DNA from 2 places in the Kineococcus rugosus genome. Region 2 is predicted to be linked to the other one. Evidence: predicted binding sites of a transcription regulator. Region 2 holds the regulator's gene; the other holds the start of a gene.

Region 1 (11,673 bases), on a different contig from region 2:
AGCGCGGCCCGCGCGGCCGCGCGGTCCACGATCCCGGACCCCCGCACCTGGGCCCAGTCCCGGACCCGCCGCAGCAGCCGGTTGGCGATGCGCGGCGTCCCGCGCGAGCGGCGGCCGATCTCGGCGGCCCCCTCGGCGGTCAGCTGCACCCCCAGCAGGGAGGCGCTGCGGCGCAGCACCTGCACGAGCTCCTCGGCGGTGTAGAAGTCGAGGTACCCGGTGAAGCCGAACCGGTCGCGCAGCGGTGCCGGCAGCAGCCCCACGCGCGTCGTGGCCCCCACCAGCGTGAAGCGCGGCAGCTCCAGCGGGATCGCCGTCGCGCCCGGGCCCTTGCCGACGACGACGTCGACCCGGAAGTCCTCCATCGCGATGTAGAGCATCTCCTCGGCCGGGCGCGCCATCCGGTGGATCTCGTCGAGGAACAGCACCTCGCCCTCGTCCAGGGAGCTCAGCACCGCGGCCAGGTCCCCGGCGTGCTGGATCGCCGGCCCGCTGGACTGCCGCAGCGGCGCCCCCATCTCCTCCGCGACGATCATCGCCAGCGTCGTCTTGCCCAGCCCGGGCGGGCCGGAGAACAGGACGTGGTCGCTCGGGGCCTGCCGGGCGCGGGCCGCGTCCAGCACGAGGGACAGCTGCTCGCGCACGACCTTCTGCCCGACGAACTCGTCGAGGCCGCGCGGGCGCAGGGCGGACTCGGCCGCGCGCTCGCGCTCGTCGGCCCCCGTGGTCACCAGACGGTCCTCCATCAGCGGCCCGACAGGTGGCGCAGGGCCGCGCGCAGGGTGGCGGCGACGTCCAGGTCGGCCGGGGCGTCCCCGTCGGGGCCGCCGAGCACGACGTCGACGACGTCGCCGGCCTGCTTGAGCGGGTACCCCAGGCCGACGAGCGCCTCGACGACCTGGTCCTTGCGGGCGTCGCCGGCCGGGACGGCCGCCGGCGCCGGGGCCGCGCCCACCGGCGGGCCCAGCCGGTCCCCCAGCTCCAGGCAGATGCGCTGCGCGGTCTTGCGCCCGATGCCGGGGACCCGCACGAGCGCCGCGTGGTCCTCGGCGGCCACGGCGGCGCGGATCCCGTCGGGGCGGTGGACGGCGAGCATCGCCAGCGCCATCTTCGGCCCGACGCCGGAGGCGGTCTGGACGACCTCGAAGACCTCCTTCTCGTCGGCGTCGGCGAACCCGAACAGCGTCAGGGAGTCCTCGCGCACCACCAGCGTGGTGTGCAGCAGCGCCTCCTCGCCGACGCGCAGGCCGGCCAGGGTCGCCGGGGCGGCCAGGACGAGCATGCCGACCCCCCCGACCTCCACGACCGCCGAGTCCAGCCGCACCGCGAGCACCTGCCCGCGCACCGACGCGATCACCACACCTCCAGGGACGGACGAACGTTTGTACGAGAGGCTAGACGCCCCCGCCGACACGACCCCCCAGGCGCGCCGCCGCGGGGCCGGGTGCAGAGTGCGACCGTGAGCCACGAGCAGCACGCCAACCCGCGCCAGAACGTCACCTTCGACGCCCCGGGCACCGAGACCGGGCACGCCCACGGCTACCTGCGCACGCCGGCCTCCGGCCGCGGGCCCGGCGTCGTCGTGATCCAGGAGTGGTGGGGCCTGACCGACCACGTCGTCGCCGTCGTCGACCGGTTCGCCGCCGAGGGCTTCGTCGCCCTGGCCCCGGACCTGTACGGCGGCCGCACGACCCACGACTCCGCCGAGGCGGCGCGGTTCCTCGCCGAGCTGCCGCCCGAGCGCGCGGCCCGCGACCTCGCCGGCGCCGTGACGTACCTGCTGGACCGGCCGGAGACCACCTCCGCCGCGGTCGGCGCCGTGGGCTTCTGCATGGGCGGCGCGTTCGTCCTCACGCTGGCCGCGCAGCAGGGCGAGCGGGTCGGCGCGGCCGTCCCCTGGTACGGCGTCCCCGGCCCGGGCACCGACTACTCCGGGCTGCGGGCCGCGGTGCTGGGCCACTACGGGCAGGAGGACACCTCCGTCCCCCTCGAGGCCGTCCGCGCCACCGCGCAGCGCATCCGCGAGCAGGCGGAGGTCGAGGTGACGATGCACGAGTACCCCGCCCCGCACGCCTTCTACAACGACGAGCGGCCCAGCTACCGCCGCGAGTCCGCCGAGCTGGCCTGGGAGCGGACGACGACGTTCCTGCGCGGGCGCCTCGCGGCCGCCTCGGCCTCGGCGTAGGCGTTCCGGCGCCCCGTCACCAGGGCGGTGCGGGCGGCGGCCTCCAGCCGGGAGGTCCCCCCGCCGCGCCACAGGTGGCACAGCGCCAGGGCGAGGGCGTCGGCGGCGTCGGCCGGTCGCGGGGGCGCGTCGAGACCGAGGATGCGGGTGACCATGACGGTGACCTGCTCCTTGTCGGCGCGCCCGTTGCCGGTGACCGCGGCCTTGACCTCGCTGGGGGTGTGCATCGCGACGGGCAGCCCGCGGCGGGCGGCCGCCACGAGCACCAGCCCGGCGGCCTGCGCGGTCCCCATCACCGAGCGCACGTTGGACTGCGCGAAGACCCGCTCGACGGCCACCACGTCGGGGCGGTGCTCGTCCAGCCAGGCGTCCAGCCCCTCGCTGATGGCCAGCAACCGGGCCTCGACGGGGTCCGTCGCGGGGGTGCGGACGACCCCGACGCCGACCATCGCGGCCCGCCGGGCCGTCGCGACGGTGTCCACCACCCCGATCCCGCAACGGGTCAGCCCAGGGTCGACCGCCAGCACGCGCACGGCCCCCACGATGGCACGAAGCCGGCGTGGGGGCCGTGACCGGTCCGCGCGCGGGGTGTCAGGCGTCCTCGAGGGCCGCCAGGACGTCGTCGGAGACGTCGTAGTTCGCGTAGACGTTCTGCACGTCGTCGCAGTCGTCGAGGGCGTCGATGAGCCGGAACACCTTGGCCGCGCCCTCGGCGTCCAGCGGGACCTGCACGCTGGGCACGAAGCTGTTGTCGGCCGAGTCGTACTCGATCCCGGCCTCCTTCAGCGCGTCGCGGACGGCGCCGAGGTCGGTGGCCTCGCTGACGACCTCGAAGGTGTCGCCCTGGTCGGTGACCTCCTCGGCGCCGGCCTCGAGCACCGCGGTGAGCACGTCGTCCTCGGTGAGGGTGGTGCCCTCCTTGCCGACCACGACGACGCCCTTGCGGCTGAACATGTAGGCCACCGAGCCGGGGTCGGCCAGCGAGCCGCCGTTGCGGGTCATCGCGGTGCGGACCTCCATGGCGGCCCGGTTCTTGTTGTCGGTCAGGCACTCGACCAGCAGGGCGACGCCGTTGGGGCCGTAGCCCTCGTACGTGATCGTCTGCCAGTCGGCGCCACCGGCCTCGGCCCCCGAGCCGCGCTTGACGGCGCGGTCGATGTTGTCGGCCGGCACCGAGGTCTTCTTCGCCTTCTGGATGGCGTCGTAGAGCGTCGGGTTGCCGGCCGGGTCGCCGCCGCCGGTGCGGGCCGCGACCTCGATGTTCTTGATGAGCCGAGCGAAGCTCTTGGCGCGCTTGGCGTCGACGACGGCCTTCTTGTGCTTGGTCGTCGCCCACTTGGAGTGGCCGGACATGTGCTTCCCTCCGCCTCGCTGAAACCTGGCCGTTCGAAAAACGTGTGTGCCCGCTCAGAGGCGCTGCCGCACCATCGCCACGAAGTGGCGGTGCACCCGGTCGTCCCCGGTGATCTCCGGGTGGAACGACGTGGCCAGCAGGGCGCCCTGCCGCACGGCGACGATCCTACCCGCGGCGGGCCCGGAGCCCAGTCGGCCGACCACCTCGACGTCCGGCCCGGCCTCCTCGACCCACGGCGCCCGGATGAAGACGGCGTCCACGGGCGGCCCGTCGCCGGTGATCCCGGTCAGCTCCAGGTCCTCCTCCCAGGAGTCCACCTGGCGGCCGAAGGCGTTGCGGCGCACCGTGACGTCGAGGCCGCCGAGTGTCTGCTGGTCGCGCGCGCCGTCCAGCAGGCGGTCGGCCAGCAGGATCATCCCCGCGCACGAGCCGTACACCGGCAGCCCGTCGGCGATCCGGGCGCGCAGGGCGTCGCGCAGCTCGAAGACGCGCAGCAGCCGGTCGATCGTGGTGGACTCCCCGCCGGGCAGGACCAGCCCGTCCACGTCCTCCAGCTCCGAGCGCCGCCGCACGCGCACCGCGCGCGCCCCGCCGGCCTCCAGCGCGGCCACGTGCTCGCGCACGTCGCCCTGCAGGGCCAGGACGCCGACGGTGGGGTGCGGTGCGGTCACCGCGGCAGCGTAGGGGGTGGGCGGGTCCTCACCAGCTCCCCCCGCCCAGCAGGGCCGTGGGGACCGCCCGCACGCGCCGCCCGTCCTCCAGCAGGGCCCCCATCCGCTTGAGGCTGGACAGCACGACGGAGCGGTCGACCACCTCCAGCGCCGGTTCGAGCGCGGCGAGCCGGTGCTCGATGGCCTGCAGGTGGGACATGCCGCGCAGCCACACGGTGAGGTGGAGGTTGACGCTGCCCGCCACGACGGTGCACGAGCGGGCCTCGGGCAGCCCGGCGCCGAACTCCGTCCCGTCGTCCCACGCCCCGGCGGCCAGCTCGCTCAGCCGGGCCGCGGGCAGCCGGCACCACAGGACCCCGGCCATCGGCCAGCCCGCCTCCGGGGCGGAGACCTCGCAGCGGACGGTCACAGCCGGTGAGCGCAGGACGCGCGCCAGGTCGCGGCGGACGGTGCTCAGGCTGGAACGCGCCCCGTCCCCCTCGTCGCGCAGGCGCTCCTGCAGCTCGGTCGCGGTGACGCGCCCGTCCACGGTCAGCGCCGCCACCACCCGCTCGTCGAACGGGGCCGGACGCGCCCCCGGGGCCGGGGGCGGCGGGGCCGCCTCGCGCAGTCGCCTGCGCTGCTGCGGGTCCAGGGTCCCCAGCCGCCACGTGCTGCCGTGCCGGACGGGTCGCAGCACCGGCAGCGCCCGCTGCCGCACGACCCCGGGCAGCGAGCCGATCCGTTCGCCGAGGTAGCGCTCCAGGGAGGCCGCCCCGTCGGTGCGCAGCAGCAGCAGGACGTCGTAGTCGCCGGTGATCGAGTGGACGGTGAGCACCTGCTGGTCCTCGGCGAGGTCGCGCGCGACCCGCTGGACCTGCCCGGGCCGGCAGCGGACCTGCACGTGCGTCAGGGCCATCTCCTCCAGCGCCCGCGCCGAGGGAACCAGGGCCGTCCACGCCCGGCCGGTGGACTCCAGCCGCTGCCAGCGGCGGGCCAGCGAGGCCGGGGAACGGTCCAGCACCTCCCCCAGCTGCACCCAACTGGCGCGCGGGGCGATCTGCAGCGCCTCCACCAGCTCCAGGTCCGCTTCGCTCAACACGACCGGATCCGCCTCCTGACTGCCGTTGCGTGGCACTATCCGCCACTTCGGGCCACGAGACTGCCACGACCCGCAGGGTGGGTCGTCACCAGCCGCCGGGGCGCCCCGCCCGCGGCCCTCCCGCGTCCCGACCCCGAGGAGCCTCGTGTCCGCGTCCACGACCGCGCGTCCCTCGCCCGCCGCACGCGCCTTCGACCGCGTCCTGCTCGGCATCGAGCGGGCCGGCAACGCCTTGCCGCACCCGTTCTTCCTGTTCTGCTACCTGTTCGTCGCGATCGCGCTGGCCTCCAGCGCGATGGCGTGGGCGGGAGCCACCGTCACCGTGCCCGGCAGCGACGAGGTCCTGCCCGTGCAGGGGTTCCTGTCCACCGAGGGCGTCCTGTGGCTGCTGTCGAGCTTCGCGACCAACTTCTCCTCCTTCCCGCCGTTCGGCACCGTGCTGATGATGCTGATGGCGGTCGGCGTGGCGGAGCGGTCCGGGCTGCTCGGGGCGGCGGTGACCGCGGTCTTCGGCCGCGCCCCCCGCCGCGTCGTGCCCTACGCCGTCGCGCTGGTCGCCTGCCAGGGGCACGTCATGAGCGACGTCGCCACGATCGTGCTGCCCCCGCTGGCCGCCCTGGTGTTCCTGAAGGCGGGCCGGCACCCGGTGGCCGGGATGATCGGCACCTTCGCCTGCGTCGTGGCCGGGTACTCCGGCGGCGTCCTGGTCGGCGTCCTGGACACGCTCCTGCACGGCATCACCGTCGAGGCCGCCTCGGTGCTGCCCGGCGCGGACGTGTCCGACCTGAACGTCCTCATGAACATCGCCTTCACCGCCACCTCGGGGATCGTGCTGGGTCTGCTGGGCGGCTTCCTCATCGACCGCGTCCTCGAACCGCGCCTGGGCGCCTTCGACGCGGCCGCCTCGAGCGCGGCCACCGACGACCTCGGCAGCCTGCACCTGGAACCGGCGCAGCGCCGCGGCCTGCTGGCGAGCGTCGCCGTCCTCGTCGTCTACCTCGGCGGCCTGGCGCTCGCGTGGCTGTGGCCGGGCAGTCCCCTCCAGGGCGAGGGCGGCACCCTGGTGCCCTCACCGCTGCTCAGCGGGGTCATCCCGGTGATCTTCGGCGCGTTCCTGCTCGCCGGGACCGTCTACGGGGTGGTCGCCAGGACGCTGCCCGGGCGCGACGCCCTGCCGGCGGTCATGGCCGAATCGGTGAAGACCATGGCCGGGTACGTCGTCCTCATCTTCGTCATCGCCCAGGCCATCGCCCTCTTCAGCTGGTCCAACCTCGGGTCCTGGCTCGCCGTCGAGGGGGCCGCGCTGCTGGAGTCGGTGGGGCTGACGGGGTTCACCGCCGTCGTGCTGTTCGTGCTGCTGGTGTTCACGCTGAACCTCGTCATCACGTCCGGGTCGGCGCTGTGGTCGCTGGTCGCCCCGGTGTTCGTGCCCGCGTTCATGCTGCTCGGCTACGACCCGGCGCTAACCCAGGCCGCGTTCCGCATCGGCGACTCGGCGTCCTCCCCGTTGAGCCCGCTCAACCCCTACCTGGTCATCCTGCTGACCCTCGTCCAGCGCTGGGAACCCGGGGCGAAGCTGGGGACGGTGATGTCGCGCATGGCGGTGTTCGTGCTGCCCTTCCTCGTCGTGTGGCTGGTGATCCTCGGCCTGTTCTTCGCCTTCGACCTGCCCCTGGGCCCCGGCGGCTCGATCCGCCTGCCCGAGTGACCACCCCGACCCCTCTGGAGACCACCGTGAACCGCGACGACCTCGTGCGGTTGCGCCGCGACCTGCACCGCCACGCCGAACCGGGCTTCTGCGAGATCCGCACCGCGTGGCGGGTCGAGACCGAGCTCGCCGGGCTGCCGCTGACGCTGCGCACCGGCGCCGGGGCGATGGACCTGCGTGACGTGTCCGGCTACCCCGACGCCGCCGAGCGCGCCGCCTGGGCCGAGCGGGCCGTGGCCGCCGGGACCCCCGCCGACCGGGCCGCGTTCTTCCGCGACCACGGCACCGCCCTCGTCGCGGAGATCACCGGGGACCGGCCCGGCCCGGTGTGGGGGCTGCGCTGCGACGTGGACGCCCTGGGCGTCACCGAGTCCACCGCCGCGCACCACGCCCCGCAGCGGGAGGGGTTCAGGTCCACGACGGGCCAGATGCACGCCTGCGGCCACGACGCGCACACCGCGATCGGGGTGGGCCTGCTGCACCGGCTGGCCGACCGCGACTTCCCCGGGACGCTGCGCCTGGTGTTCCAGCCCGCCGAGGAGGGGGTGCGCGGCGCCCGGCCGATGGTCGCCGCGGGCGTCGTGGCCGGTGTCGAGAGGATGCTCGCCGTCCACGTCGGCCTGGACCTGCCGGTGGGCACCGTCGTCGGTGGGGCGACCGGGGCGCTGGCGACGACGAAGTTCGCCGTGGAGTTCACCGGGGAGGCCGCTCACGCCGCGGCTGCTCCGGAACGGGGGCGCAACGCCCTGGCCGCCGCCGCGAGCGCGACGCTGACCCTGCTGGGCCTGCCGCGGCACAGCGCCGGGGAGACCCGCGTGAACGTCGGCACCCTCCACGCCGGTGGCGGGGCGAACATCGTGCCCGCGAGCGCCCGGCTGACCTTCGAGGTCCGCGGCAGCACCGACCGCGCCCACGAGGACCTGCGGGACATGGCGCTGCGGGCCGTGCGCGGGGCGGCGGCGACCTACGGCGTGGAGGTGGCGGTGGAGGTCACGGGCGCGGCGGCGGGCACCGTCCCCGACGACGCGGTGATCGACCTGGTGGAACTGGCCGTGAAGGACGTGCCGGAGACGGCCGGGCACGCGCTGGAGTTCCGCCGCACGCACACCATGTCCGGCAGCGACGACGCGACGCTGTTCATGCGGCACGTGCAGGACGCCGGCGGGACGGCCGCCTACGTCCTGGTGGGCGGGGGGAACCCCGGCCCGCACCACCACGCCGAGTTCGACGTCGACGAGGACTGCCTCGTGGTGGCCGTGGACGTCCTGGAGCGGCTGGTGCGGCGCGGCTGACCGGCGACGGGCCGGGGTTCACTCGATGGTGAGCGGGTCCCCGGCCCAGGCGGGCGGCAGCCGCGCCAGGAGCCCGGCGAGGTCGGGCGGGTAGTGCGTGACCCCGGCTGCGGTGAGCTCGGTCGGTGCCCACCAGCGCGACTCGCTGACGGAGGCGCGCTCGAGGTCCGTCCATCCGGAGCGGTCCACCTCGAAACCCTCCGCGACGCGCAGGACGAAGAACTCCTCGTCCTGGCGGCACGCCGCTCCGAGGAAGTCGAAGTCGGCGCTGCGGACCCACACCGGGCCGTCGAGGGCGGCGGGGTCGACGACCAGCCCGGTCTCCTCGCGCAGCTCCCGGGCGGCGGCATCGCGGGAGTCCTCCCCCGGCGCGCGGCCACCGCCCACGGTGAACCACCAGTCGGTGCCGGGGCGGGCGGGGTCGGTCCCCCGCAGCAGCAGGACGCGCCCGGCGTCGTCGAGCAGGACGACGCGGGACGCGCTGCGGGTGCGGCGGCCGTCGGGGCCGTGGCCCCACTCCGGCCCCAGGGGGTCGGTCACCAGCCGCGGGTGGCCAGCCGGTGCGGTTCGGGGATGGCCTCGACGTTCAGCCCGACCATGGCCTCGCCCAGGCCGCGGGAGACCTTGGCGACGACGTCGGGGTCGTCGTGGAACGTGGTGGCCTTGACGATGGCCTCGGCGCGCTGGGCGGGGTTGCCGGACTTGAAGATGCCGGAGCCGACGAAGACCCCGTCGGCGCCCAGCTGCATCATCATCGCCGCGTCGGCGGGCGTCGCGATGCCCCCGGCGGTGAACAGGACGACGGGCAGCTTGCCGGTCTCGGCGACCTCCTTCACCAGGTCGTACGGCGCGGCCATCTCCTTGGCCGCGACGTACACCTCGTCGGGGGACATCGAGCGCAGCCGGTTCAGCTCGGCGCGGATGGTCCGCATGTGCGTCACGGCGTTCGAGACGTCACCGGTGCCGGCCTCGCCCTTGGAGCGGATCATCGCCGCGCCCTCGGTGATGCGCCGCAGCGCCTCGCCGAGGTTCGTGGCCCCGCACACGAACGGGACGGTGAAGGCGTGCTTGTCGATGTGGTGCGCGTAGTCGGCGGGGGTGAGGACCTCGGACTCGTCGACGTAGTCCACGCCGAGGGACTGCAGCACCTGCGCCTCGACGAAGTGCCCGATGCGGGCCTTGGCCATGACGGGGATGGACACCGCGTCGATGATCTGCTCGATCATGTCGGGGTCGGACATCCGGGACACCCCGCCCTCGGCGCGGATGTCGGCGGGGACGCGTTCGAGGGCCATGACGGCGACAGCCCCGGCGTCGGCGGCGATCCTGGCCTGCTCGGCGGTGACGACGTCCATGATGACGCCGCCCTTGAGCATCTCGGCCATCCCGCGCTTGACGCGGCTGGTCCCGACGCTGGGGCCGTTGCTCGTGCTGTCGGTGCTCACCGGGTCGTCGCCTCGCGATCGTTCGGACGGTTCAGGGGGCGTCATCCTACGACCCGGCGGCACCGCCGCCCCCACCGCGGAACTCGTCGAGGAAGTCGGCCGTTTCCGGCACCCGGGCCCGCCCGGCGAGGTGCGCCCAGCGCACGATCCGCTTGCCCCGCAACCGGCGCGTCTGCACGACGGCGTCGTTGTGGAAGCGGCGCGCGAGCTGCGCGCGGCGGGCCGCGTCGGCCACCCGGACCAGCCCCGGCCCGTCGCTGGGGGGCAGCGCCGCGGTCAGCGCGCGGGTCAGGTCGCTCTCGGCGCGCCAGCGCTGGGCGTCGTCGGCGTCGCTGGCCTCGCGCAGCGCGGCGGGGGTGCGGGGGGCGTCGAGCGCGGCCGCGGCGGCGTCGGCCAGCACGAGGGCGGAGGCGGGGTCCAGCTCCCCGGAGGTGGCGTACTCCAGGGCCGCGGCGGCCCGCCGGGTCAGCTCGGCGTCGAGGGCGGCGCGGCTGGTCTCCACGCGCCGGTGCAGCCGGTCCACGCGCTGGGCGGTCGCCGACAGCCACCCCGCCAGCGCGGCCAGCACCAGCAGCCCGGCCAGGGTCCAGACGAGGGCCGTCACCGGGGCCTCACCGGGTCCCGGCCGCGACGGTCTCGTAGACGGCCAGGACCTCCGCGGCCACGACCGACCAGTCGTAGCGGCCGGCGGCGGCCTGCCCGGCCCGGGCGAGGCGGTCGCGGGCGGGCCGGTCGCGCAGCAGCGCCAGGACCGTCGCGGCGGCGGCCTCGGCGTTCCCCGCCTCGAACAGGGCCCCGTGCGCCCCCTCGCCCAGGACGCGGCGGAAGGCGCCCAGGTCGGCGGCGGCGACGGCGGCCCCGGCGGCCATGGCCTCCACGAGCACGATGCCGAAGCTCTCCCCGCCGGTGTGCGGGGCGAGGTAGACGTCGGCGCCGGCCAGCAGCGACTGCTTGGCGCGGTCGTCGACCGGGCCGAGGAACTCCACGGCCCGCCGGTCGCCGGGGTCGGGCAGCAGCGCGCGCGCCGCCTCGACGTCACCGCGGCCGGCCACCAGGAAGCGGGTGCCGGGCAGGGCGGCCCGCACCCGGGGGACGACCTCGCACAGCAGCGGCAGGCCCTTGCGGGGCTCGTCGAGGCGCCCGACGAAGGCGACGACGGGCGCCGTGGGGGTGCCGGTCCACCCCGATCGCCGGGGGGCGCGGGCGAAGTCGGCGGTGAACACCCCGTTGGGGATGACGACGGCGTCGCCGCCGACGTGCTCGACGACGGTGCGCCGGGCGTCCTCGCTGACGGCGATGCGCGCGGAGATCTTCTCCAGGCTGGGCCGCAGCAGCGGGAACGCCGCCTGCATGGCCCGCGAGCGCAGGTTGGCGGTGTGGAACGTGGCGACGAGGGGCCCGGTGAGCTCGGGGGTGGCGGCCCACAGCGCCAGCAGCGAGGTGCTGGGCGAGAGCGGTTCGTGGACGTGCAGGACGTCGAACGCGCCGTCGGTGAGCCAGCGGCGCACCCTGGCCGCGGTCACCGGGCCGAACGAGAGCCGGGCCACGGACCCGTTGTAGGGCACGGCGACGACGCTGCCGCCGGGGTCGGCGAACGGCGGCAGCGTCGACTCGTCGTCGGCGGGGGCCAGCACGCGGACGTGGTGGCCCAGGCCGATGAGGTGCTCGGCGAGGTCGCGGACGTGGAACTGCACGCCCCCGGGGACGTCGAAGGCGTAGGGGCAGACGATGCCGATGCGCACCGTCAGCGCTCCGGGCCGGCGGGGACGAGGGGCTGCAGGACGTGCCACTCGTCGGGGTGGGCCCGCACGGCGGCGGCGACCTCGTCGGCGCAGCGCTGGGTCATGGTGGCCACGGCCCGCCGCCGGTGCCCGCGCGCGCTCTCCCCCGGCGCGGGGGCGGGGACGGGGACCTCGGGGCGGAAGTCGACGACGAGC
Region 2 (11,673 bases):
GCCCTGGAGACGCTCCTGGACCGGCGGGGGGTGTGCCGGGACTTCGCGCACCTGACGGCGGCGCTGCTGCGGGCGCTGGACGTCCCGGCCCGGGTGGCGGTCGCCTACGCGCCGGGGCTGGCCGTCCCGGACTTCCACGCCGTCGTCGAGGCGGCCCCGCAGGGCCGGTGGCGGGTCGTGGACGCCACCGGCCTGGCCCCGCGCCCGGCGCTGCTGCGCATCACCGCGGGCCGCGACGCCGCCGACACCGCGTTCCTCACCACGACGGGGGAGGTCGCGCTGACGCACCTGTCGGTGCGCGCGGTCACCGACGGCGCCCTGCCCGCCGACGACCACCGCGCGGCAGTGGCCCTGCCGTAGCGGGGCCACCGGCGGGTCCGCGGGCGGAGCGCCGCGGGAGGGTCAGAGCTTCTCGCCGGCCAGGGTGGCCGCGTCCGGCAGCGCCTCGAGCCGCTCGACGGGGATGGGCTCGCCGGAGACGACCGAGATGCCGTAGGTGCCGGCGTCCAGCCGCTTCAGGGCGTCCTGCACGCTGTCGAGCCGCCGGCGGGCGCCCTCGAGCAGCCCCTCGTTCTCGGCGGCCTGCTGCTCGTGCGCGCCGAGGTCGCCGGCGTCCTGCCCGCCCTCGGCGGCGTCGGGGGTGCTCCCGGCCTCCAGGCGTGCGGTGAGGTCGTCGATCGTGGCCCGCAGGTCGCGCTGCATGGTGGTGAGCCGCTCGCGGGCGGCGTCGAGGTCCAGGGAGCTGTCGGTCATGGAGGACGTTCCTACCGTGTCGCGACGCTCCCGGCACCACGAGACGCTCTCGGGAGACGCTCCGGGGAGACGCGCCGCGCCGGTGGGTCCATGCTGGGTCGGGTGATCTCCGTCGATCTCGCCCTCCGCCTCCGGGACGCCGGCCTGCCGTGGGAGCCCGCCTCGGGCGACCGGTTCGTCATCCCGCACCGGGACATGGACTCGGACGTCTTCACGCTCTCGGACATGACCGTCGAGGTCCACGACCACCCCACGGGCCAGTTCATCGGCTTCAACGGCACGACCGAGTGGGCCCTGGACTCGGTGGACCGCCCCGAGGCGTGCTGGTTGCCGGCCGAGCACCAGCTGCGCGACCTGCTCGGGGACCGGTTCACCCGCCTGGAACGGCGCGACGCGCCCGGGGGGTCGGTCCACCGGGTGCTGCTGCTGGACGAGCGGGGCGCCGACGCCTTCGAGGCGGCGGACGCCTCCGACGCCTACGCCCTCGCCCTGCTGCACCACCTGTCCGGGGCGACCGGGGGCAGCGTCGGCACCGACGGGGCGACCGCGTCCGCCTGAGCCCGGCCCGCGGCGCGCCGGCGGCTCACTCCGGGCCGGGGTCCTCCTCGCGCTTGGCCAGGAAGCGCTCGAACTCCTCCCCCAGCTCGTCGGCGGTGGGCAGGAAGGCGCTCGCGGCGCCGGTGCCGCGCCCCTCGTCGCCGGAGGCGTCGTACTGCTCCTCCAGCGCGGTCACGACCGCGGCGGCCTCGGGGGACTCCGCGACCTGCCGGTCCACCTCGACGCGGGTGGCCGACGCGGCCTCCTGCAGCGACTGCACCGGAACGGCGACCCCCGTCGTGCCCGACAGCGTGCGCACCAGCACGGCCGCGGCGTCGGGGTAGTCGCTGCCGGCGAGGTAGTGCGGCACGTGCGCCAGCACCGACACGACGTCGCGGCCGGCCTGGCCGCCGCGCAGGTGGACCAGCGCCGAGGCGTGCGCGGGCACCTGCGCCTCCAGGTCCCAGGTGCGGAACCCGTCCAGCAGCTCGGGCCGGGTGGCGCTGGCGGTCACCCCGGCGGGACGGGTGTGCGGGACGGCCGTGGGGGCCGCCGACAGCACCGTGACCAGCCCGACGCCCAGCTCGTCCACCAGCCGCCACACCGCCGCGCTGAAGCGTTCCCACTGCACGTCCGGTTCGGGACCGGACAGCAGCAGCAGCGAGGACCCGTCCTCGTCGGTGACCCGGTGGACCTGCAGGCGGGGGGGCTCGTAGTCCACCCAGTCCTGCCCGCCGAAGGTCATCGTGGGCCGCCGGGCCCGGTAGTCGTGCAGCTGGTCCACGTCGAACGAGGCGACGACGTCGTTGCGGCAGGTCCGCAGCAGGTGCTCGACGGTCTGCCGGACGGCGTTGCCGGCGTCGATGAAGCCCGACAGGGCGATGACGAGGGGCGGTTCCACCAGGGACGGCCGCTCACCCTCGTAGGAGTACAGGGAGGCCGGATCGAGCATCCGCCCATCATCCTCCGGATGGGGAGGTGGGCCGACCGAGGGTCAGCCGCGCGCGACGGCCGGCTGGTCGCCCGGGCGGCCCAGCGGGCCGAGACCGGCCTCGCGCTCGGCCCGCAGGCGGTCGATGGCCTTCTCGAAGTCGGCGAGGGAGTCGAAGGCCTGGTAGACCGACGCGAAGCGCAGGTAGGCCACCTCGTCGAGCTCCTGGAGGAACGGCAGCGTCGCCAGCCCGACCTGGTGGGCGTCGATCTCGGCGGCGCCCTGGGCGCGGACGGCCTCCTCGACCCGGTGGGCCAGCAGGGCGATGTCGTCCTCGGACACCGGGCGCCCCTGGCAGGCCTTGCGCACGCCGGAGGCGATCTTGGCGCGGCTGAAGGGTTCGGGGGCGCCGGAGCGCTTGAGGACCGTCAGGCTCGCCGTCTCGACCGTGGTGAACCGCTTGGAGCAGTTGGGACACTGCCGACGGCGACGGATCGAGCTGCCGTCGTCCGTCGTGCGGGAGTCCACGACACGGGAATCCTCGTGCCGGCAGAACGGGCAGTGCACCCCGAGTTCCTCCCCCGCGACCGAACGACAGGCCTGGCCAAGGCTCGACCGTACGTCCGGACGGGGAGGACGGGCAACCGGACCGGTCGCCCCCGGGGTGTCCACGGGTCTCAGTCCCGGGTCGGCATCACGAGCCGCTGCCCCGCCGAGACCGTCATCGAGGGCATCTCGTTGAGCTGGACGATCCGCCCGGCGACCTCCCGCCAGTCCTCGCGGGGGGCCCAGCCGGAGGCGATGGCCGACAGCGTCTGACCCGGCTGGACCGTGACGACGACGGCTGCCGGTGCCCGGTGGACCCCCGCCGAGGCCCCGGTGAGGGCACCGGTGACGGCCACGACCGCCCCGGTGAGCGCGGTGGCCGCGGTGCAGGTGACGAGCAGGCGGCCGCGGCGGGTCAGGCGCAGACCGGTGGTGCCCGCGTGCGGGTGGCGGACCGGACGGGGGCGGCGGCGGTCGTGCCGGGCGCGCGGGGGCCGGTGCGCCGCCGCGCGGGACGGCCGGGCGAGGAACGGCTGCGACGGCTCGCAGGGCAGGACGAGGGCGGTGGTGCTCACGAGCGTGGGCCTCCATCTCGGGGTCGCCGCGATCGAACGGGTGTTCGATCGGGCGCGTCTGTTCTACCACCGTTCGAACGGTGGAGCGCAACCCCCGCAGGGGCCCGGGGAGGCCGACCGCGACGGCCGGCCCCCGGGCGCACCGGGGGGGGTGACGCGGGCAGACGCTGCCACCGCCCTCCGACAGACGCGCTGACCTGCGACGACGTCCAGGCCCTCGTCAGGAGGCGTACCGCCTGGCCGCCCGCTCGCGCGCCCGGGCCGCCTCGACCTCGCGGTCCTTCGGCGGGGCGGCGGTGACGAGGTCGTCCAGGAGGTGCTCGGTGGCGTGCGCGACGGCCGCGACGGCGCGGTCGAACGCCTCCTGGTTGCGCGCCGACGGCTTCGTCGTCCCGGCGACCTTGCGCACGTACTGCAGGGCCGCCGCCCGCACCTCCTCGCCCGTGGCGGGCGGTTCGAAGTTGTGCAGCTGGCGGATGTTCCGGCACATGGGACGAGCCTAGGCAGCGTCCCGGCACCCGACCAGGGCCTGGTCGACACGCCGGGTTCGAACACGTGTTTGATGCCCGGGGGCCGGGTGGCTAACGTTGCTCCACCGGGCGGTCGGCGAGCTCGACCGACCACGCGGCACCGCGCAGCGCCCCGGGTGACCATCGGACAGGGAGAAGGACGTGGCCGACGTGCTGGACGGCACCGACGAGAGCGGACCCGTGACGGAGCAGGCGCTCGGGACGGTCCACGAGTTCCCCGACCCTCCCCTGGCGCGCGACGGGCTCACCCAGCGGCAGCGCCGGGTCCTGCACGCCATCAAGGACTGCGTCGACCAGCGCGGGTACCCGCCGAGCATGCGGGAGATCGGGCAGGCCGTGGGCCTGACGAGCCCCTCCAGCGTCGCCCACCAGGTCAAGACCCTCGAGAGGCTGGGGTTCCTGCGCAAGGACCCGCGCCGCCCCCGCACCCTCGAGGTCGTCTCCCCGCCCCCGCGGTCGGGGTGGGGCGTGGTGGACGGCGTCAACGGCGTCGACGGCGCGGCCGCCGACAGCCACCCCGCCCCCGCGTACGTGCCCCTCGTGGGCCGCATCGCCGCCGGTGGCCCCATCCTCGCCGAGCAGCTCGTCGAGGAGGTGTTCCCGCTGCCGGCGCAGCTGATCGGCGCCGGGGAGCACTTCGTGCTCCGCGTCGTGGGCGAGTCGATGATCGAGGCGGCCATCTGCGACGGCGACTGGGTGGTCGTGCGCCGGCAGCCGACGGCCGAGAACGGGGACGTCGTCGCCGCCATGATCGACGGCGAGGCGACGGTGAAGGTGCTGCAGCGCAAGGACGGCCACGTCAAGCTGCTGCCCCGCAACCCGCTGTTCGACCCGATCGACGGCGACGAGGCCACCGTCCTGGGCCGGGTCACCGCCGTCCTGCGGAGCCTGTGACCCGCGCGGACCCGTCGCCGGCCCGTCGCCAGCCCGGCGCCGGTTCAGCGCACCGGCAGCACCAGCTCGACGGCCGCCTCGACCGCCAGCCGCGGTGAGGTGAGCACCGGGACGCTGAGGTCGCGCAGCAACGGCGCTGCGTCGACCATGCTCGCCTGGGCCAGCACGACGACGTCGACCGGCGGGTCCAGCGGCCGCAGCGCCCGGCGGACCGTGTCGGCCACCCCGGTCGTGTAGGTCAGCAGGTCCCCGGACTCGAACGCCGCCCACGTCCCGGTGCAGCGCACCTCGACGAAGTCGACGCGGCGACCGGTGTCCTCGGCGCACTCCCGCAGCAGCGGGACGAGCGTGGCGGCCGCCTCGTCCAGCGAGCTGACCACGGCGACCCGCCGCCCGGCCAGCACGGCCGCCTCCGCCATCGGGCGGTCCACGCGCACCACCCGCAGGCCGAGCTCGGCGCCGACGGCCTCAGCCGTCGCCCCGACCGTCGAGCACGTGCAGACGACGACGTCGGCCCCCTCGGCCACCAGCCGGCGCAGCCGGTCGCCCAGGGCGGCGCGCACGGCCTCGGGCCCCCGGGCCCGAGCGGCCGCGAGCAGGCCGGTGTCCACGAGGTGCCGATCAGCGACGGTGTCGTCCCGTTCGGCCAGCAGGTCGCGGAAGGTGCGCACGTGGGCGTGCGCGGTGTGCAGGAAGCCGACGGTGGCCACAGAGCGAGGATGCCACGCCCGTGGCCCCCCACCACCAGGAGGTGTCGCGGACGTCACTCGCTCAGCCGCCGCAGCGCCGCCAGCACCGTATCCGTCGACGTCGTCGCCCAGAAGTCCGGCAGCGACTCGCGCAGGAACCCGCCGTAGCGGGCCGTGGCCAGCCGGGAGTCCAGGACGGCGACGACCCCCTTGTCCTCCGCCGCCCGGATCAGCCGCCCCGCCCCCTGGGCCAGCCGGACGGCCGCGTGGGACACCGAGACGGTCAGGAACCCGTTGCCGCCGGCCGCGTCCACGGCCCGGGCCCGCGCCGACATGAGCGGGTCGTCGGGGCGGGGGAAGGGGATGCGGTCGATGACCACCAGCGAGCAGCTGGCGCCGGGCACGTCGACGCCCTGCCACAGCGACATCGTCCCGACCAGCGTCGTGGCGGGGTCGTCGGTGAAGTCCCGGACGAGCTTGGGCAGCCGGTCGTCGCCCTGGCACAGCACCGGCGTCGAGACGCGCCGGCGCAGCGCCTCGGCGGCCTCCTCGGCCGCCCGGCGCGAGGAGAACAGCCCCAGGGTGCGCCCCCCGGCGGCCTCCACGAGCGCCGCCAGCTCGTCCATCGCCGCCTCACCCGCCCCGGCCCGCCCCGGCGGGGGCAGGTGCCGGGCGACGTAGAGGATCCCCTGCCGGGGGTAGTCGAACGGGCTGCCGACGTCGACCCCCGTCCAGGCCGTGCCGGCCCCCTTGGCGCCCTTGAGCCCGAAGGCGCCGGCGACGGGGTCGAAGGACCCGCCCAGCGTCAGGGTCGCCGACGTGGCGACGACGGTCCGCTCGCTGAACAGCCTCTCCCGCAGCAGGCCCGCGACCGACAGCGGCGCGATGTGCAGGGACGGCGGCCGCGAGGCCGCCCCGAAGCCCGCGGTCACCCACGCCACGTCGTGACCGTCCTGGGCGTCCCGGCCCACCTCAGCGGCCAGCCGCTCGGCGACCGAGAAGACCTCCTGGACGGCGGCGCGCGCCAGGTGCCGGGCTCCGCGGGACTCGGGGTCCTCCTCCTTGCCGGCGGACTCGCCGGCGTCCTTGAGGTCGCTCAGCGCCTGCCGGGCGGCGTCGCGCACGGCGACGACGGCGTCGGCCAGCGCGTCGGGCCACCGGTCCAGCCGGCCCGGCGGGGCCTCCTCCAGCGCGGCCTCCAGGGCGACCGCGGCGTCGTCGAGGGCCTCGGCGACGATGCCGGCCGAGCGGCGCAGGCGCCGGGACGCGGTGTGCAGCACCGAGGCGGACAGCTCCGCCGTCGCCACGGCCGTCACCCGGTCGGCCAGTTCGTGGGCCTCGTCGACGACGAGCACGTCGTGCTCGGGCAGCAGCAGCCCGCTGTTCTCCAGGGCGTCGATGGCCGTCATGGCGTGGTTGGTGACGACGACGTCGACCTGGCGGGCCCGGGCCCGCACCCGCTCGGAGAAGCACTCGGCGGCCACCGGGCAGCGCTGGGACCCCAGGCACTCGCGGGCCGAGACGGACACCTGCCGCCAGGCGCGGTCGCTGACCCCGGGGTCCAGCTCGTCGCGGTCGCCGGTCTCGGTCGTCGCGGCCCACTCGCGCAGCCGCACCACCTCGCGGCCCAGCCGCCCGGCGTCCCCGCCGGCGCCGCTCGCCGCGACGGTGGGGGCGGCGATGTCGAACAGGGCGCCCTCGTCGGTGGGGAATCCGCCGTCGAGCTTGTTGCGGCACAGGTAGTTCGCCCGGCCCTTGAGCAGCTCCCAGGTGGGTTCGCGGCGCAGCGCCGGGGCCAGGGCCCGGGCCAGGCGCGGCAGGTCCCGCTCGACGACCTGGGCCTGCAGCGCCAGCGTCGCCGTCGTGACGACGACGCGGTGGTCGGTGTGCACGGCGTGCGCGACCGCCGGGACGAGGTAGGCCATCGACTTGCCCGTGCCGGTGCCGGCCTGCACGAGCAGGTGGCGGCGGGTGCGGATGGCGTCGGTGACGGCCTGCGCCATCCGCGCCTGCCCCTCCCGGCGCTGGCCGCCGAGGGCGTCGACGACGGCGTCGAGGAGGTCGGCGGCCTCGGGGCCGTCGACCTCCTCGTCCGCGACGTCGCGGGGGGCGGGGTCGGTGGACGTGCTCACCGGTCCATCCTCCCCCGTCGCACCGACACGACCGTCCGCCGTCCACAGCGGGTCCCCTCCGGGGCCCGCCGTGGACGCGGACGTCACCTCACGCGGTGCGCGTGAGCCGGTACCGCTCCAGCTCGGCCGCCAGCCGCGGGCGGACCCGGGCCAGCAGCCGCGTGCCGTCGGCGGTGTGCTCCTCGTCCAGCACCTGACCGGTGGTGTGCACCCGGTGGACGAGCTCGCCGCGGTCGTAGGGCACGACCACCTCGAGCTCGACGTCGGGCACCGGCAGCATCTCGGCGATGCGGGCGAGCAGCTCGTCCACGCCCTGCCCGGTGCGGGCCGAGACGGCGACCGCGTTCTTCTCCCGGCGCAGCAGCCGGTCGAGGACCTCAGGGTCGGCGACGTCGGCCTTGTTGACCGCCACCAGCTCCGGCACGCCCTGCGCGTCCACGTCGGCCAGGACGGCCCGCACCGCGGCGAGCTGCCCCTCGGGGTCGGGGTGCGACCCGTCGACGACGTGGAGGACGACGTCGGACTCGGCGACCTCCTCCAGCGTCGAGCGGAACGCCTCGACGAGCTGGTGCGGCAGCGAGCGGACGAACCCGACCGTGTCGGCCAGCGTGTACGGCCGCCCCTCGGGCGTCTGGGCCCGCCGGACGGTCGGGTCCAGCGTCGCGAACAGGGCGTTCTCGACGAGGACCCCGGCGCCGGTGAGCCGGTTGAGCAGGGAGCTCTTGCCCGCGTTGGTGTACCCGGCGATGGAGACCGCCGGGACGGCCCGGGCGTGCCGCAGCGAGCGCTTCTCGACCCGCGCGGTGCCCATGCCCTTGATCTCGCGGCGCAGCTTGGCCATCCGGCCCCGGATGCGCCGGCGGTCCAGCTCGATCTTCGTCTCACCGGGACCGCGGGAACCGATCCCCGCACCGCCGGCGACCCGGCCACCGGCCTGCCGGGACATCGACTCGCCCCACCCGCGCAGGCGCGGGAGGAGGTACTCGAGCTGGGCGAGCTCGACCTGGGCCTTGCCCTCCCGGCTCTTGGCGTGCTGGGCGAAGATGTCGAGGATGACGGCCGTCCGGTCGACGACCTTCACCTTGACGATGTCCTCCAGCCCGCGGCGCTGGGAGGCCGACAGCTCCCCGTCGCAGATGACGGTGTCGGCGCCCTCGGCGGCCACGAGGTCGGCCAGGGCGGCCGCCTTGCCCGCCCCCAGGTAGGTCGCGACGTCCGGGGTCGTGCGGCGCTGCAGCACGCCCGCGAGGACGTCGGAGCCGGCCGTGGCGGCCAGGGCCGACAGCTCCTGCAGCGAGACCTCGGCCTCGGCCCGGTTGGAGTCGGCGCTGGACCAGACCCCGGCCAGGACGACCCGCTCGAGCCGCAGCTGCCGGTACTCGACCTCGGTGACGTCCGAGAGCTCGGTGGACAGCCCGGCGGCGCGGCGCAGCGCGCGGCGGTCGGCGAGGTCGAGCTGGTCCCCGTCGAACGCGGTGTGACCGTCGGGATCGTCGTTCTCGCCCACCTCCTGCGCCGCGTTCTCCCCGTGACCGCGCAGGATGCGGGCGATGGCCCGGTCGAACTCCTGGTCGCGTTCGCTGTTCGTGGGTCCCGCGGACTGCTCCGTCGCGGGAACGTGGCGCTGGTTCATGGACCTCCTCGGTCGCTTCGTGGTGTGCGCCTAGCGTGACAGTGCAACCACGACGGGGGCGAGTTCATTTCACGCCCTACGCTTGCCCGTCGTGTCGCAGCCCGAGCCCGAGCACTACTTCTCCGCCCAGCCCGCCACGGCCGACGAGCGCCGCGAGCTGACCGTCGAGCTGGCCGGTCGCGAGGTCACCGTCACCACCGCCCGCGGCGTCTTCAGCGGCGACCGGGTCGACAAGGGCACCGCGGTGCTGCTGCCGCTCGTCGAGCCCGACGACGCCCCCGGCACGGTGCTCGACCTCGGCTGCGGCTGGGGCCCCGTCGCGCTGACCCTGGCGCTGCTGCGCCCGCACCAGGCGGTCCACGCCGTGGACGTCAACGAGCGCGCCCTGGACCTGGTGCGGCGCAACGCCGCGCGCCTGGGCACGACCGTGCACGCCGCGCTGCCCGACGCGGTCGACCCCGCCGTGCGCTTCGACGAGATCTGGTCCAACCCGCCGATCCGCATCGGCAAGGCGGCGCTGCACGAGCTGCTGCTGCGCTGGCTGCCGCGGCTGGCGCCCGGAGGGGTGGCGCACCTGGTCGTGCAGAAGAACCTGGGCGCGGACTCGCTGCACTCCTGGCTGGGCTCGGGGGTGCTGCCGGGCACCGCGACGACCCGGACGACGACGTCCGGGGGCTTCCGGGTGCTGACGGTCAGGCGGCAGGGGTGAGGGTGAGGACCCCGCGGGCGACGAGCTGAGCGGGCCCGGACAGCCAGACGGTCCCCTCCGACAGCGTCGACCCCGCACCGACGGTGACCACGAGCCGGCCGCCGGGCACCCGCACCCGCCACACCCCCGGTGCGCCCTCCCCGGCCCACGCGCGGGTCGCGAGCGCCGCGGCGCAGGCCCCGGTGCCGCAGGAGCGGGTCTCCCCGGAGCCGCGCTCGTGCACGCGCATCGCGATGTCGCCGATGTCGAGGTCGCCGTTGCCGTCGAGGTCGACGCCGTCGACGGGGACGACGAGCTCGACGTTGGTGCCGTGCGGCGGGACGGGCTCGACCTGCGGGGCGCGGCCCAGGTCGGCGGCGTCGAGCTCGGCGGCGTCGGGCAGGGCGACGACGGTGTGCGGGTTGCCGAGGTCGACGGACAGCGCGGGGCGGGCCACGCCGTCGAGGCCGGGGACCTGGACGAGGGCGTCGGACCCGTCGGCGAGGGCCCGGGCGCCGCCGGTGAGGGACCAGCGGCCCATGTCGGCCGTCCAGGAGCCGTCGGGCTCGCGGCGCAGGCGCTTGAGACCGGCCCGGGTGGCGACGCCGAACCAGGTGCCGTCCCCGGCCCCCTCGGGCAGCAGCCCGCTGCTCAGCAGGAACTCGGCGAAGACGCGGACGCCGTTGCCGCACATCTCGGCGACGGAGCCGTCGGAGTTGCGGTAGTCCATGAACCACTCGGCCTGGTCGGCCAGCGCCGCGGCGGCCGGTTCGGCGGCCGTGCGGACGGCGCGGATCAGCCCGTCCGCCCCGATCCCGGCGCGCCGGTCGCAGATCGCGGCGACCAGCTGCGCGTCCGGTGCCCAGGAGCCGTCGGGGTCGGCGACGAGCACGAAGTCGTTCTCGGTGCCGTGGCCCTTGGTGAAGGGGATCTCGCTGGTCACGCGGCCGATGCTACGGGCAGCAGGTCGACGATCCGGCGGGCGAGGTCCTCGGCGGTGGTGCCGTCGGGGGCGTCGAGCCAGTGCACGCGCCCGTCGCGGCGGAACCAGGACTCCTGCTTGCGGGCGAAGCGCCGGGTCAGGCGGGCGGTGAGCTCGCGGGCCTCGTCGTCGGTGGTCGTGCCGTCGAGGGCGTCGAGGACCTGGGCGTAGCCGAGGGCGCGGCCGGCGGTCAGCCCCTCGCGCAGGCCCCGGGCCTGCAGGGCCCGGACCTCCTCGACCAGACCGGCGGCCCACATGCGCTCCACGCGGGCGTCGATGCGGGCGACGAGCTGGTCGCGGGGCACCGCGAGGCCGACCTGCAGGGTCGGGCGCAGGTACGTCGGCTCGGGCAGGGCGGCCGCGAAGGGGGCCCCGGTGATCTCGCCGACCTCCAGGGCCCGCACGATGCGGCGGCCGTTGCCGGGCAGGATCCGGGCGGCGGCCCCGGGGTCGGAGGCGGCCAGCCGGGCGTGCAGGGCGTGCGGGCCGACGCGCTCGAGCTCGGCCTCGAGCCGGGCCCGGACGGCGGGGTCCTTGCCGGGGAAGCGGAGGTCGTCGAGCGCGGCGCGCACGTACAGCCCCGACCCGCCGACGAGGACGGGGACGCGACCGCGGCCGGTGACGTCGTCGAAGACGTCCCGGGCCCACTGCTGGAAGGCGGCGACCTCGGCGGTCTCGGTGACGTCGAGGACGTCGAGGAGGTGGTGCGGGACGCCGCGCCGCTCGGCCTGCGTGATCTTCGCGGTGCCGATGTCCATCCCGCGGTAGAACTGCAGCGCGTCG

The links. Region 2 encodes LexA, which represses DNA repair genes until DNA is damaged. Its sites were predicted from a motif close to TCGAACANNTGTTCGA; they were not measured.
Region 1: a site for LexA is predicted at 1,375-1,390, ahead of ruvA (Holliday junction branch migration protein RuvA). Genes of this name have one in related genera too.

Annotation. Positions count from the first base shown of each region.
Region 1 covers NZ_JBJLSJ010000001.1:104,353-116,025, forward strand. The annotation lists gene ruvB (Holliday junction branch migration DNA helicase RuvB) at 1-746, opposite strand, end outside; gene ruvA (Holliday junction branch migration protein RuvA) at 746-1,357, opposite strand; gene ACRYM6_RS00520 (dienelactone hydrolase family protein) at 1,460-2,185, shown strand; gene ruvC (crossover junction endodeoxyribonuclease RuvC) at 2,098-2,718, opposite strand; gene ACRYM6_RS00530 (YebC/PmpR family DNA-binding transcriptional regulator) at 2,777-3,538, opposite strand; gene pdxT (pyridoxal 5'-phosphate synthase glutaminase subunit PdxT) at 3,593-4,210, opposite strand; gene ACRYM6_RS00540 (Lrp/AsnC ligand binding domain-containing protein) at 4,239-5,291, opposite strand; gene ACRYM6_RS00545 (AbgT family transporter) at 5,437-6,999, shown strand; gene ACRYM6_RS00550 (amidohydrolase) at 7,026-8,291, shown strand; gene ACRYM6_RS00555 (NUDIX hydrolase) at 8,310-8,831, opposite strand; gene pdxS (pyridoxal 5'-phosphate synthase lyase subunit PdxS) at 8,828-9,736, opposite strand; gene ACRYM6_RS00565 (hypothetical protein) at 9,783-10,340, opposite strand; gene ACRYM6_RS00570 (glycosyltransferase family 4 protein) at 10,348-11,478, opposite strand; gene ACRYM6_RS00575 (phosphatidylinositol mannoside acyltransferase) at 11,481-11,673, opposite strand, start outside.
Region 2 covers NZ_JBJLSJ010000028.1:45,827-57,499, reverse strand. The annotation lists gene ACRYM6_RS16210 (transglutaminase-like domain-containing protein) at 1-360, shown strand, start outside; gene ACRYM6_RS16205 (TraR/DksA family transcriptional regulator) at 403-753, opposite strand; gene ACRYM6_RS16200 (pilus assembly protein CpaE) at 856-1,311, shown strand; gene ACRYM6_RS16195 (proteasome assembly chaperone family protein) at 1,337-2,242, opposite strand; gene nrdR (transcriptional regulator NrdR) at 2,285-2,788, opposite strand; gene ACRYM6_RS16185 (LysM peptidoglycan-binding domain-containing protein) at 2,899-3,342, opposite strand; gene ACRYM6_RS16180 (DUF2277 domain-containing protein) at 3,563-3,832, opposite strand; gene lexA (transcriptional repressor LexA) at 4,014-4,766, shown strand; gene ACRYM6_RS16170 (aspartate/glutamate racemase family protein) at 4,811-5,476, opposite strand; gene ACRYM6_RS16165 (ATP-dependent DNA helicase) at 5,530-7,587, opposite strand; gene hflX (GTPase HflX) at 7,676-9,220, opposite strand; gene ACRYM6_RS16155 (class I SAM-dependent methyltransferase) at 9,312-9,929, shown strand; gene dapF (diaminopimelate epimerase) at 9,913-10,851, opposite strand; gene miaA (tRNA (adenosine(37)-N6)-dimethylallyltransferase MiaA) at 10,848-11,673, opposite strand, start outside.